DNA from 2 places in the Bacillus sp. K7 genome. Region 1 is predicted to be linked to the other one. Evidence: predicted binding sites of a transcription regulator. Region 1 holds the regulator's gene; the other holds the start of a gene.
The links. The regulator NrdR, encoded in region 1, represses ribonucleotide reductase genes. The targets are predictions, from matches to a motif close to AACACNATATATNGTGTT.
Positions count from the first base shown of each region.

Region 2: a site for NrdR is predicted at 1,378-1,395, ahead of nrdI (class Ib ribonucleoside-diphosphate reductase assembly flavoprotein NrdI). Genes of this name have one in related genera too.

Region 1 covers NZ_CP096406.1:2,680,711-2,685,742, reverse strand. The annotation lists gene M1D98_RS13750 (glyceraldehyde-3-phosphate dehydrogenase) at 1-613, shown strand, start outside; gene speD (adenosylmethionine decarboxylase) at 852-1,232, shown strand; gene nrdR (transcriptional regulator NrdR) at 1,502-1,960, shown strand; gene dnaB (replication initiation membrane attachment protein DnaB) at 2,075-3,496, shown strand; gene dnaI (primosomal protein DnaI) at 3,524-4,459, shown strand; gene M1D98_RS13725 (TVP38/TMEM64 family protein) at 4,491-5,032, shown strand, end outside.
Region 2 covers NZ_CP096406.1:1,782,740-1,787,771, reverse strand. The annotation lists gene nrdE (class 1b ribonucleoside-diphosphate reductase subunit alpha) at 1-983, opposite strand, end outside; gene nrdI (class Ib ribonucleoside-diphosphate reductase assembly flavoprotein NrdI) at 943-1,335, opposite strand; gene M1D98_RS09065 (hypothetical protein) at 1,579-1,809, opposite strand; gene M1D98_RS09060 (YmzC family protein) at 1,889-2,161, opposite strand; gene hfq (RNA chaperone Hfq) at 2,356-2,577, opposite strand; gene miaA (tRNA (adenosine(37)-N6)-dimethylallyltransferase MiaA) at 2,617-3,561, opposite strand; gene M1D98_RS09045 (YmaF family protein) at 3,661-4,074, opposite strand; gene M1D98_RS09040 (hypothetical protein) at 4,165-4,413, shown strand; gene ebrA (multidrug efflux SMR transporter subunit EbrA) at 4,555-4,872, shown strand; gene ebrB (multidrug efflux SMR transporter subunit EbrB) at 4,886-5,032, shown strand, end outside.

The sequences.
Region 1 (5,032 bases):
CCAATTCGACGCCGATCGCCATGTCATTATTTCAAATGCGTCATGCACGACAAACTGCCTTGCGCCTGTTGTAAAAGTGCTGGATGAAGAATTTGGCATTGAAAGCGGGCTGATGACCACAGTTCACGCGTATACAAATGACCAGAAAAATATTGATAATCCCCACAAAGATTTGCGCCGGGCGCGCGCATGCGGTGAATCCATCATTCCGACGACAACAGGAGCGGCAAAGGCGCTTTCGCTCGTGCTGCCACATCTGAAAGGAAAGCTTCACGGCCTTGCCTTGCGCGTCCCTGTTCCGAACGTCTCATTGGTTGATCTCGTTGTCGATCTGAAAATGGACGTAACCGCTGAAGAGGTAAATGAGGCATTTAAACGTGCTGCCAAAACGTCGATGTACGGTGTTCTTGATTATTCTGATGAACCGCTCGTTTCGACTGACTATAATACAAATCCGCATTCAGCGGTCATTGACGGGCTTACGACAATGGTAATGGAAGACAGAAAAATAAAGGTGCTCGCTTGGTATGATAACGAATGGGGCTACTCCTGCAGAGTCGTTGATCTGATCCGCCATGTAGCGGCACGAATGAAACATCCGTCTGCTGTATAAAATAAGGTCATGGACGCTTTTTGAAGAAAAAACCCTTAACAGCATATTTCTGAAAAAACGCACCTTGCAAATTAGACTTAAACACAGTATACTATTTTTCGTGAACTTCTTGCTTGAGACTGTTTCGGAATTACTTAAAGGGTTAGGACCTCTCCGGACTAACTTTCCCCCGTGGTAAATGGCCGACCCAGTTGTTGGAATTTCACTTTTTAATTCTTGTTAAGGGGGGTCCATGACTATGGAAACAATGGGGCGTCACGTTATCTCTGAGCTATGGGGATGCGATTTTGATAAGCTGAATGACATGGATTTTATTGAAAAAACGTTTGTAAATGCTGCTCTAAAATCAGGTGCTGAGGTGCGCGAGGTTGCATTTCACAAATTTGCACCGCAAGGCGTAAGCGGAGTTGTGATTATTTCTGAATCACATTTAACGATTCACAGTTTTCCTGAGCACGGATATGCGAGCATTGATGTTTATACTTGTGGAGACTTAGATCCTAATGTCGCTGCTGACTACATCGCAGAGGCATTACATGCTGATACAAGAGAAAACATTGAAATACCAAGAGGAATGGGGCCTGTGCAAATTAAACAGGCACAAGCGAAAGTACTATAAAAGGAAACACGAACACAAAGGGAGCAAGCTAGAAAGCCGTTATGCGCTTTTTAGCTTATGCTCCTTTTATTTTTTATAAAGAAATAAAGCTGTCAGCTTTTTCTTTTTTCTTTTTTTTTGTAAAATAGAAAGAGATTTTCACAAACCACCTGATGCTGTAGATACAGCTTTACACAACGGCTCTCCCGACAGATGTCACATCTATTTTAAAAAGGCGGAGGCTGCCGAAAATACATTCCAGGGAACGAAATAGTTGGGAGCTGATTTTATTGAAATGTCCTTCATGCCAGCATAACGGTACGCGGGTCCTAGATTCACGTCCTGTGGATGACGGAAAATCCATTCGGCGAAGACGGGAGTGCGAATCCTGCCATTACCGGTTTACCACCTTTGAGAAAGTGGAGGAAACCCCGCTCATCGTCGTGAAAAAAGAAGGCGTGCGGGAGGAATTCAGCAGAGAAAAAATGCTGCGCGGCCTCATAAAAGCATGCGAAAAAAGACCTGTTCCACTCAAAACGCTTGAAGACATGTGCTTTGATATTGAAAAAGAACTTCGCAATCAAGGCTGCTCTGAGGTGAAAAGCGAGCTCGTCGGGGAAATGGTCATGGATCGGCTGGCTAAGATTGATGAGGTCGCTTATGTGCGGTTCGCGTCAGTCTATCGGCAGTTTAAAGATATAAACGTCTTTATCGACGAATTAAAAGACTTAATAAAGAAAGAGCGGTAAAAGAGCTAAGAGGATTCTTCTAGCTCTTTTCTCATGTGCAAAATTGGCATTTGATAGATATGCGAAACGGTGTAAAATGAAAGGTAGAAACAAATTCGGAAGGTTTGAGAATGTATGGCTGACTATTGGAAAGATGTACTGCCTGTAGATCCGTATGTGGTCAAAAGCAGATCGATGCTGCAGGATATAGACAGACAAATTATCACACAACTGTATCAGCCCTTAATCGGCCCTGTTGCATTCTCACTTTATATGACATTGTGGGGAGAGCTGGAACAAAACCGTCTGTGGGGCGGCGAGTCCACACATAGACAGCTGATGGGGATGACACAGTCTAACTTAAAAACAATCCATCAGGAACAGGGGAAGCTCGAGGGCATCGGATTGCTAAAAGTATATATGAAAGAGTCCGAGCGGCAGGAGCGCCTCTTTATATATGAAATCCTTCCGCCGCTCAGGCCAAATGAGTTTTTTGAAGACGGGATGCTGAATGTTTTTCTGTATAATAGAGTCGGAAAAACAAAATACCAGCAATTAAAACAATTTTTCACGCACCCCGCCGTTTCAGAGGATGCCAAAGACATTACGCGTCCGTTTAATCATGCGTTTGAATCACTGCAGCCGAGTGAATGGAAGCTTACATCTGATATGGAGGAAACAGTGAGACTTGCCCCGGGCACAGAATATACTTCTGTCGGACAAGCTCCGTCCTACACCATAACGGAGGATGTGTTTGATTTTGATTTGTTTTTAGCGGGTCTTTCTGAGACGATGATTCCGAGAAAAGCGATGACCCAGCAGGTGCGGGACACAATCAAAAAGCTTTCTTATCTGTACGGAATAGATCCGCTGCAGATGCAAAATGTTGTGATGAGCGCGATTGATGAACGTGACGTGATTACGTCGGAGGCTTTAAGAAAAGCGGCCAGCGACTGGTATCAAATTGAAAGAAACGGACAGCTGCCAAACATCGTGGAAAAAACACAGCCGGTGCATCTGCGTGAGGGCGAAAAACCGGCGGAAGAGGATTCGTTGGACGGGAAGCTGATCGCCTTGCTGGAGACGATTTCTCCGAAGAAGCTTTTGCAGGACATTGCCGATGGAACAGAGCCGTCAAAAGCAGATCTGAAAATCATAGAAGAAATTATGTTTGAACAAAAGCTCGAGCCAGGCGTTACAAATGTGTTGATTTATTACGTCATGCTGAAAACCGACATGAAGCTGTCGAAAAACTATATCCAAAAAATTGCCTCGCATTGGGCGCGCAAAAAGGTGAAAACGGTCAGAGAAGCGATGAGGCTCGCGATAGAAGAAAACCGCCAATATCTTGAATGGGCTGAAGGGAAAACAAATCAGCCTTCAAAACGAAACCAAAAAGTGATTCGCGAAGAAAAACTTCCTGATTGGATGAAAGAAAAGGAGACAGCGTCCGATCCAGAATCCGGACAGCAAAAGCTGCAACCGCAGGATCTGGAAGAACAGAAGAAAAAGATGATGGAAGAAATGGAAAAACTCAAAAAATACTCTGCCTATTAAAGACAGAGATGCGGGGTGAAGGAATAGATGGAACCAATCGGCCGTTCCCTGCAGGGCGTAACCGGCAGGCCGGATTTCCAAAAACGTCTTGAACAAATGAAGGAAAAGGTCATGAAGGATCAAGATGTTCAGTCATTTTTGAAGGAAAACGAAAACATAATTGACCAAAAAATGATCGAAAAGAGCTTGAATAAGCTTTATGAATATACCGGGCAAAGCAAGAAATGTTCTTATTGTTCGGAAGATGAAGATTGCAACAATTTGTTGGAGGGCTACCATCCGAAGCTTGTTGTCAATGGCCGGTCTATTGATATCGAGTATTATGAATGTCCGGTTAAACGGAAGCTCGATCAGCAGAAAAAACAAAAATCCCTTATGAAAAGCATGTATATTCAGCAGGATCTTCTCGGGGCGACTTTCCAGCAAGTTGATATAAGCGATCCGAGCAGGCTTGCGATGTTTCAGCATGTTACGGATTTCCTGAAAAGCTATAATGAGACGGGAAAAGGGAAAGGACTGTATTTGTACGGAAAATTCGGAGTAGGAAAAACGTTTATGCTCGCTGCGATCGCCAATGAGCTCGCGGAAAAAGAGTATTCCTCGATGATCGTCTATGTGCCCGAATTTGTGAGAGAGCTTAAGAATTCGCTGCAAGACAAGTCTTTGGAAGAGAAGCTCAATATGGTTAAAACAACACCCGTATTGATGCTTGATGACATCGGAGCAGAATCAATGACGAGCTGGGTAAGGGATGAAGTCATCGGAACAGTGCTCCAGCACAGAATGTCTCAGCAACTGCCGACTTTCTTTTCGTCTAATTTCTCACCTGACGAGCTGAAGCACCATTTTACGTACTCGCAAAGGGGAGAAAAGGAAGAAGTAAAAGCCGCAAGATTAATGGAGCGAATCTTATATTTGGCTGCTCCAATCCGCCTGGACGGAGAAAACCGCCGACATCCGTAAACTGCGGTTCGAAGGGGAAGGAACTGAGGATATGAAACGAAAAACGGCTGTTAAATGGCTGGCAGTGTTTGTAGGTGCTGGTTTAATCTTTTGGGGAAATAAAACGTATTTGAATCTCTCGCCGAAAGAGATCAGGATATGGGTATTATCGTTCGGGGTCTTTGCGCCGCTGATATTTATTGGTATATCCATCTTCAGACCTTTTGTGTTATTTCCTGTATCTGTTGTTTCTATAGCGGGAGGACTTGCGTTTGGCCCGCTCCTCGGCACGCTTTACACATTATTCGGTTCAATGTGCGCTGCGGCTGTTTCGTTTTTTGCCGCCGGTTTGTTTGCGGGAAAAAAGAACGGCCAGTACGAAAAGCTGGAAGCGATTCAGAAGCAGATGGAGGACAATGGATTTTTTTATATCTTGCTTTTAAGAATCCTGCCGATTAATTTTGATTTCGTCAGCTATGCGGCAGGCCTTTCCAATGTCAAAAAGCTGCCGTATTTTGCGGCAACGGCCGCGGGAATCATCCCCGGAACCATTGCGCTGAATGTGCTCGGAGCGAGCGTTTCAACTGGGAATCA
Region 2 (5,032 bases), 900 kb from region 1:
TCGACAAATTGGTCGTACATTTCGTTCATGTCCAGCTCATCCATGTGCTGGCCGTACTCTTTATAAATCGTGTGCGGATAAAATACGTAAGCCGCTTTGTCTTCGCGCGCAAGCTCGACGAACTTATCCGGAATGACAACACCGATAGAGAGCGTTTTGACGCGCACATCTTCATCCGCTGAAATCTTTTTCGTATCAAGAAAATCATTGATATCGCGGTGGAAAATGTTCAAGTACGCCGCTCCTGATCCTTGTCTTTGTCCCATTTGGTCAGCGTAGCGGAACGCGTTATCAAGAAGCTTCATGACGCCTACAACGCCTTTTGTGGCATTTTCAACATCTTTAATGGCTTCACCTTTGGCGCGAAGCTTGGACAAGTTAAGAGAAACCCCTCCGCCGAGCTTAGAAAGCTGCATGGAGATATCGATCGCTCGTGAAATGTCGTTTAAAGAATCATTGACTTCAAGCAAGAAGCAGCTCACCAGTTCACCGCGGCGTTTTCTGCCGGCGTTCAAAAATGTAGGTGTGCTCGGCTGATATTCCTGATTGATCATCAGATTCACATATTCTTTTGCTTTCTCCGTGTCGCCGTTTGCGAAGAACAGCGCAACAATTGAGATTCGGTCCTCATAACGCTCGAGGATTTTTTTCTTGTCATTCGTCTTCAAAGCATAGTCATTATAGAATTTAAACGCACTCATGAAGGAAGGAAAACGAAACTTCTTAGCGTAAGCTGTCTTAAACACGTCTTTAATGTCTTCAAAAGAATACAGGCTTAAGAATTCCTCTTCGTAGTATTGGTTTTCAATCAAATAATCCAGCTTCTCTTTTAAATCGTGAAAGAACACTGTGTTTTGATTGATATAATCTACAAAATAGCTATGTACAGCCTCTTTATCCTTATCAAACTGGAATTTTCCATCTTTTTGGATCATGATTTCGTTATTTAACTGGATCCATTTTGGCACTTGATTTTGTGACAACTCTTTCTACCTCCTGAGTAAACAATTCAACGTCTTTAGATGTGCCGCTGAGTTCAAATTTGTGCAAGATCGGCACCTGATATTGTCTTGAAATGGTATCGGCGCTTTTTGCAAAGTTATCGCCCCATACTTTATTGCCGCTCGCAGCGACTCCTAATAAAAGATGGGCGTATTTTTCGAGAAATGATTGTGTTGATGCCGGTACCTGACCGAAGTTTGTCGTGTAGGTGACCAAAACAAACGGAGTGTCCAAGTGGTCAATTTCGTCCACCTTGCGTATCTGCTGAAAGCCTATTTTATTCACAAACCGCTGAACATTCCCTGTTTTCGAATCAAATATGATTTGTACCACGTTTTATCACGACCTATCAAAAAATATGAATCTCTCATCACTAACACTATATATAGTATACTATCCTCTAACAAAAACACAACATATAGATTTGTTTTTATGAAAAATTCATATTTTGATCAAATCAGGCAAATAGGCAGGCTCATTAGGGCCCAAAAAAGAGAGCAGAACGAGAATGGTCTCTCGTCCTACTCGGGGTGTCGTTTTTAAGCCGATGTATATCATAACATGAAAAAAAACTGCTTAGTAGTCTAGATTTTTTTTTCTTAAGCTATCACAGCATTTTTCACTCTCTACTGTTTCTTCTATTTCAACATCCGCACCGATTTCTTCTAATACCGCCTTCAATGCGCTGATAATTGACGCTTCTCTAATTAATTCTTTTCCGTTCACAATGATGCTTGTTCCATACTCATAGCAAGAATCATCTTCGCAGATTTCTTCCCAATGATTCACGATCACTTTATGCTTCATTTTTTCACCCTCTGTTTGATCTGTCTGTATTTAGTTTAGCGGGAAGCATTCGCTTTGTAAATTCGGATGCTTGTGAAATTTATTCAAGCTCATAATCAGAGTATTCTTTCTTCAGCTTTACCTCATTGCGGGACTCATCATACTCATAAATTTTGATATAGCCGTCCTCCATAACACCAAAATGATTATGCTCAAGAGGAAACGTGGTCGGCTGAGGCGTTTCATAACCTGAATTGCCGCTGTCTGTTTCGATGATGGTATCTTGATTCCCGCACGCCCCGAACAGCAAAAATACAGCTATCCACACAAGCGCTATCCTGATTCGTCTCAGTTCTGTCTCACTTTCAAACAAGGTTGCCGTCACCCCCGGATTCTTTTTTAATACATAATATACCATTTCAACTCACATATGTTGATCTCATAAAAAAAGACCGTGCCTTGGCATGGTCTGCTTACAAATTGTCGAATCGAAATTGGATGATGTTAAAAAACGGCTGCCGGGATTTCCCGACAGCCTTCGCATGCATTAACATGTTGATTTTTGATCTATTCGAGTTCAAGCTGGACGTTTTTTTGCGGCGCAAACGTTGAGATCGCATGTTTATATATAAGCTGCTGCTTCCCTTCTGATTCCAGCAATACGGTAAAGTTATCAAAACCTTTTACCTGGCCCCGCAACTGAAAGCCATTCAGCAAAAAAACAGTGACATACGTATTTTCTTTCCGGATTTGATTCAAAAACTGATCCTGAATATTAATCGGTTTCATGTTTCGTCCTCCTTGATTCTCTATATCATACAGTTTCGATTAAAGTTCGAGTTTTCCTGCTATATGTGTGAAAATTTCCTTTTTTTTCAGCTCCATATCAACGGGCGGTGTCATATCGAACCAGGTAACCTGCATTTTGTTGCGAAACCATGTCAGCTGGCGTTTCGCATACCGCCTTGAGTTCTGCTTTAGTTGAGCGACGGCATCAGAAAGTGTCACAAAACCGTCAAAATAGGCGTATAGCTCCTTATAGCCTATCGCCTGAATCGATTGACAGTCTCTCACATTCCTGTCGTAGAGGCGCTTTACTTCCGGAAGAAGACCTGCCTCCATCATCATGTCGACCCGCTGATTAATTCTTGCATACAGCGTCTCTCTATCCATCGTCAGCCCGATTAACACTGCATTGTACAGGAGTTCTCGTTTTTGCCCCTTCAAATGCTGAGACATCGTTTTTCCAGACGTATGTAAAATTTCCAGGGCGCGAATAACCCTTCTTGTATTATTGGGATGAATCGCAGCTGCTGCTTCTGGATCTGCCGCAGCAAGTTTGGCGTGAAGAAAATCAGCGCCTTCCCGCTCAGCAGCCATTTGCAGGCTCTGCCGAAACTCAGGATCGTTCGCCTCTTCCGTAAATGTATAATCGTAAAGCACAGATTGTATGTAAAGCCCTGTACCGCCGACAATCATCGGAAGCTTTCCTCTTTTTGCAATCTCAGTGATTTTGTTTCTCACTACGTTTTGATAATCTGCGGTGGAGAAGGAATCTTGGGGATCTAAAATGTCAATCAGATGATGGGGCACTCCCTCCATTTCCTGTTCGGTGATTTTAGCTGTTCCAATATCCATCCCTTTATAAACCTGCATTGAATCTCCGCTGATAATTTCAGCGTTCAAGGATTTAGCCAGCTGAATACTTAAATTTGTTTTCCCCACTGCCGTCGGTCCGACTAAAATGACAACGGGCTGCTTTGTATTATTCAATATGTATCACTCTCTTTTATAAATCTCCCCCCATTATAGCATTCATCATGTATAACCACCTATCCATTTTGCCCTTTTTTTGCATCGGTAAACATCCTTCTACCAGCCGAGCGGCTCATTGCCGACGATTTCTCTCGTCTTTCCTTTCAGGACATGCCGATGCGTTTTCTTTTCGTCATCACCAGAAGCATATACAACGCCTCCGTACTGGATCTCAATCGGTTCGTTATAGGCCAGATACGTCGCTTCTTCGATTTTATGATAATGAGTGCCGTCAGTACGAGGAATCGCAGGACCCGAGATTCCGTAATACCGGTGAAAATGACCGTTTTCAAAAGATGTAATCCCTGAAAAATAGTGTGTATGCTGATCGGTATTCGATCCGTTTGCCGGCTGTGTAAACCCTTCAATAAGATGATAATGCCCCTGTTCCCTCGTCGTTTTGGCATGATAAGTGTGTACGTGAGGCGGCGCTTTTGACCAGTCAGATGGATACAGGCCCAATATGTTCACATCCCTTCCATTCCCTCAATTCGCCCAATCAAATCCCGATAGGCTGAATACACTGCATCATCTACACTTTATGACAGGAGGAAAGAAAACATGAATGAAGTAGATCATTATTTTACTGCTGCAGATACAAGGATCATTGGAAGGCCTTTCGGATTCGGAAGACCATTTGGGTTTGGAAGACCTGGATTTGGCTATGGATTTGGTTTTGGCCGGCCATTCGGCTTTTTTGGGGGACCGTTTATCGGTGGCCTTGCAGGCGGGCTTATAGGAAGCGCTTTATTTAATCCTTATTTTTATGGCGGTTATCCCTATTATCCTCCATATCCTTATTACTATTAATGAAAAAAGAGGCCTCTTAAAAAGAGGTCTCTTGTCTGTGAGTAAAATGAATCTCTTGACTGGCCGTTAGGCATGCACTACTATTTTTCTAGCTGACGATTTTATAATCTCAAAACAAATTTGAAGTGAGGAGAATTCACAATGTTGTTAGGATACATATTCCTCACGATTGCTATATGCTCAGAATCACTTGGTGCGGCTATGCTGAAGGTGTCTGACGGCTTTAAAAAGTGGAAACCCAGCGTCATGGTCATAATTGGCTACTTCATCGCCTTTTACATGCTGTCACTCACCTTAAATCACATCCCCCTGAGCCTCTCATACGCGACTTGGAGCGGTGTGGGCACGGTGCTGACAGCTGTGATCGGAGTGAAATGGTTTAAGGAAGAACTGAATGTCAAAGGGCTTATCGGCATTCTTTTATTACTATCGGGAGTCGTGCTACTTAATTGGCAGTAAAGGAGTGATCATGATGAAAGGATTGATTTACTTGGCTCTTGCCATTGTATTTGAGGTTTTCGGGAGTACCATGCTGAAGCTTTCAGAAGGATTTACACAAGCCTTGCCCATTGCCGGAGTCGTTGCTGGATTTCTTTCTGCTTTTACCTTTCTAAGCTTT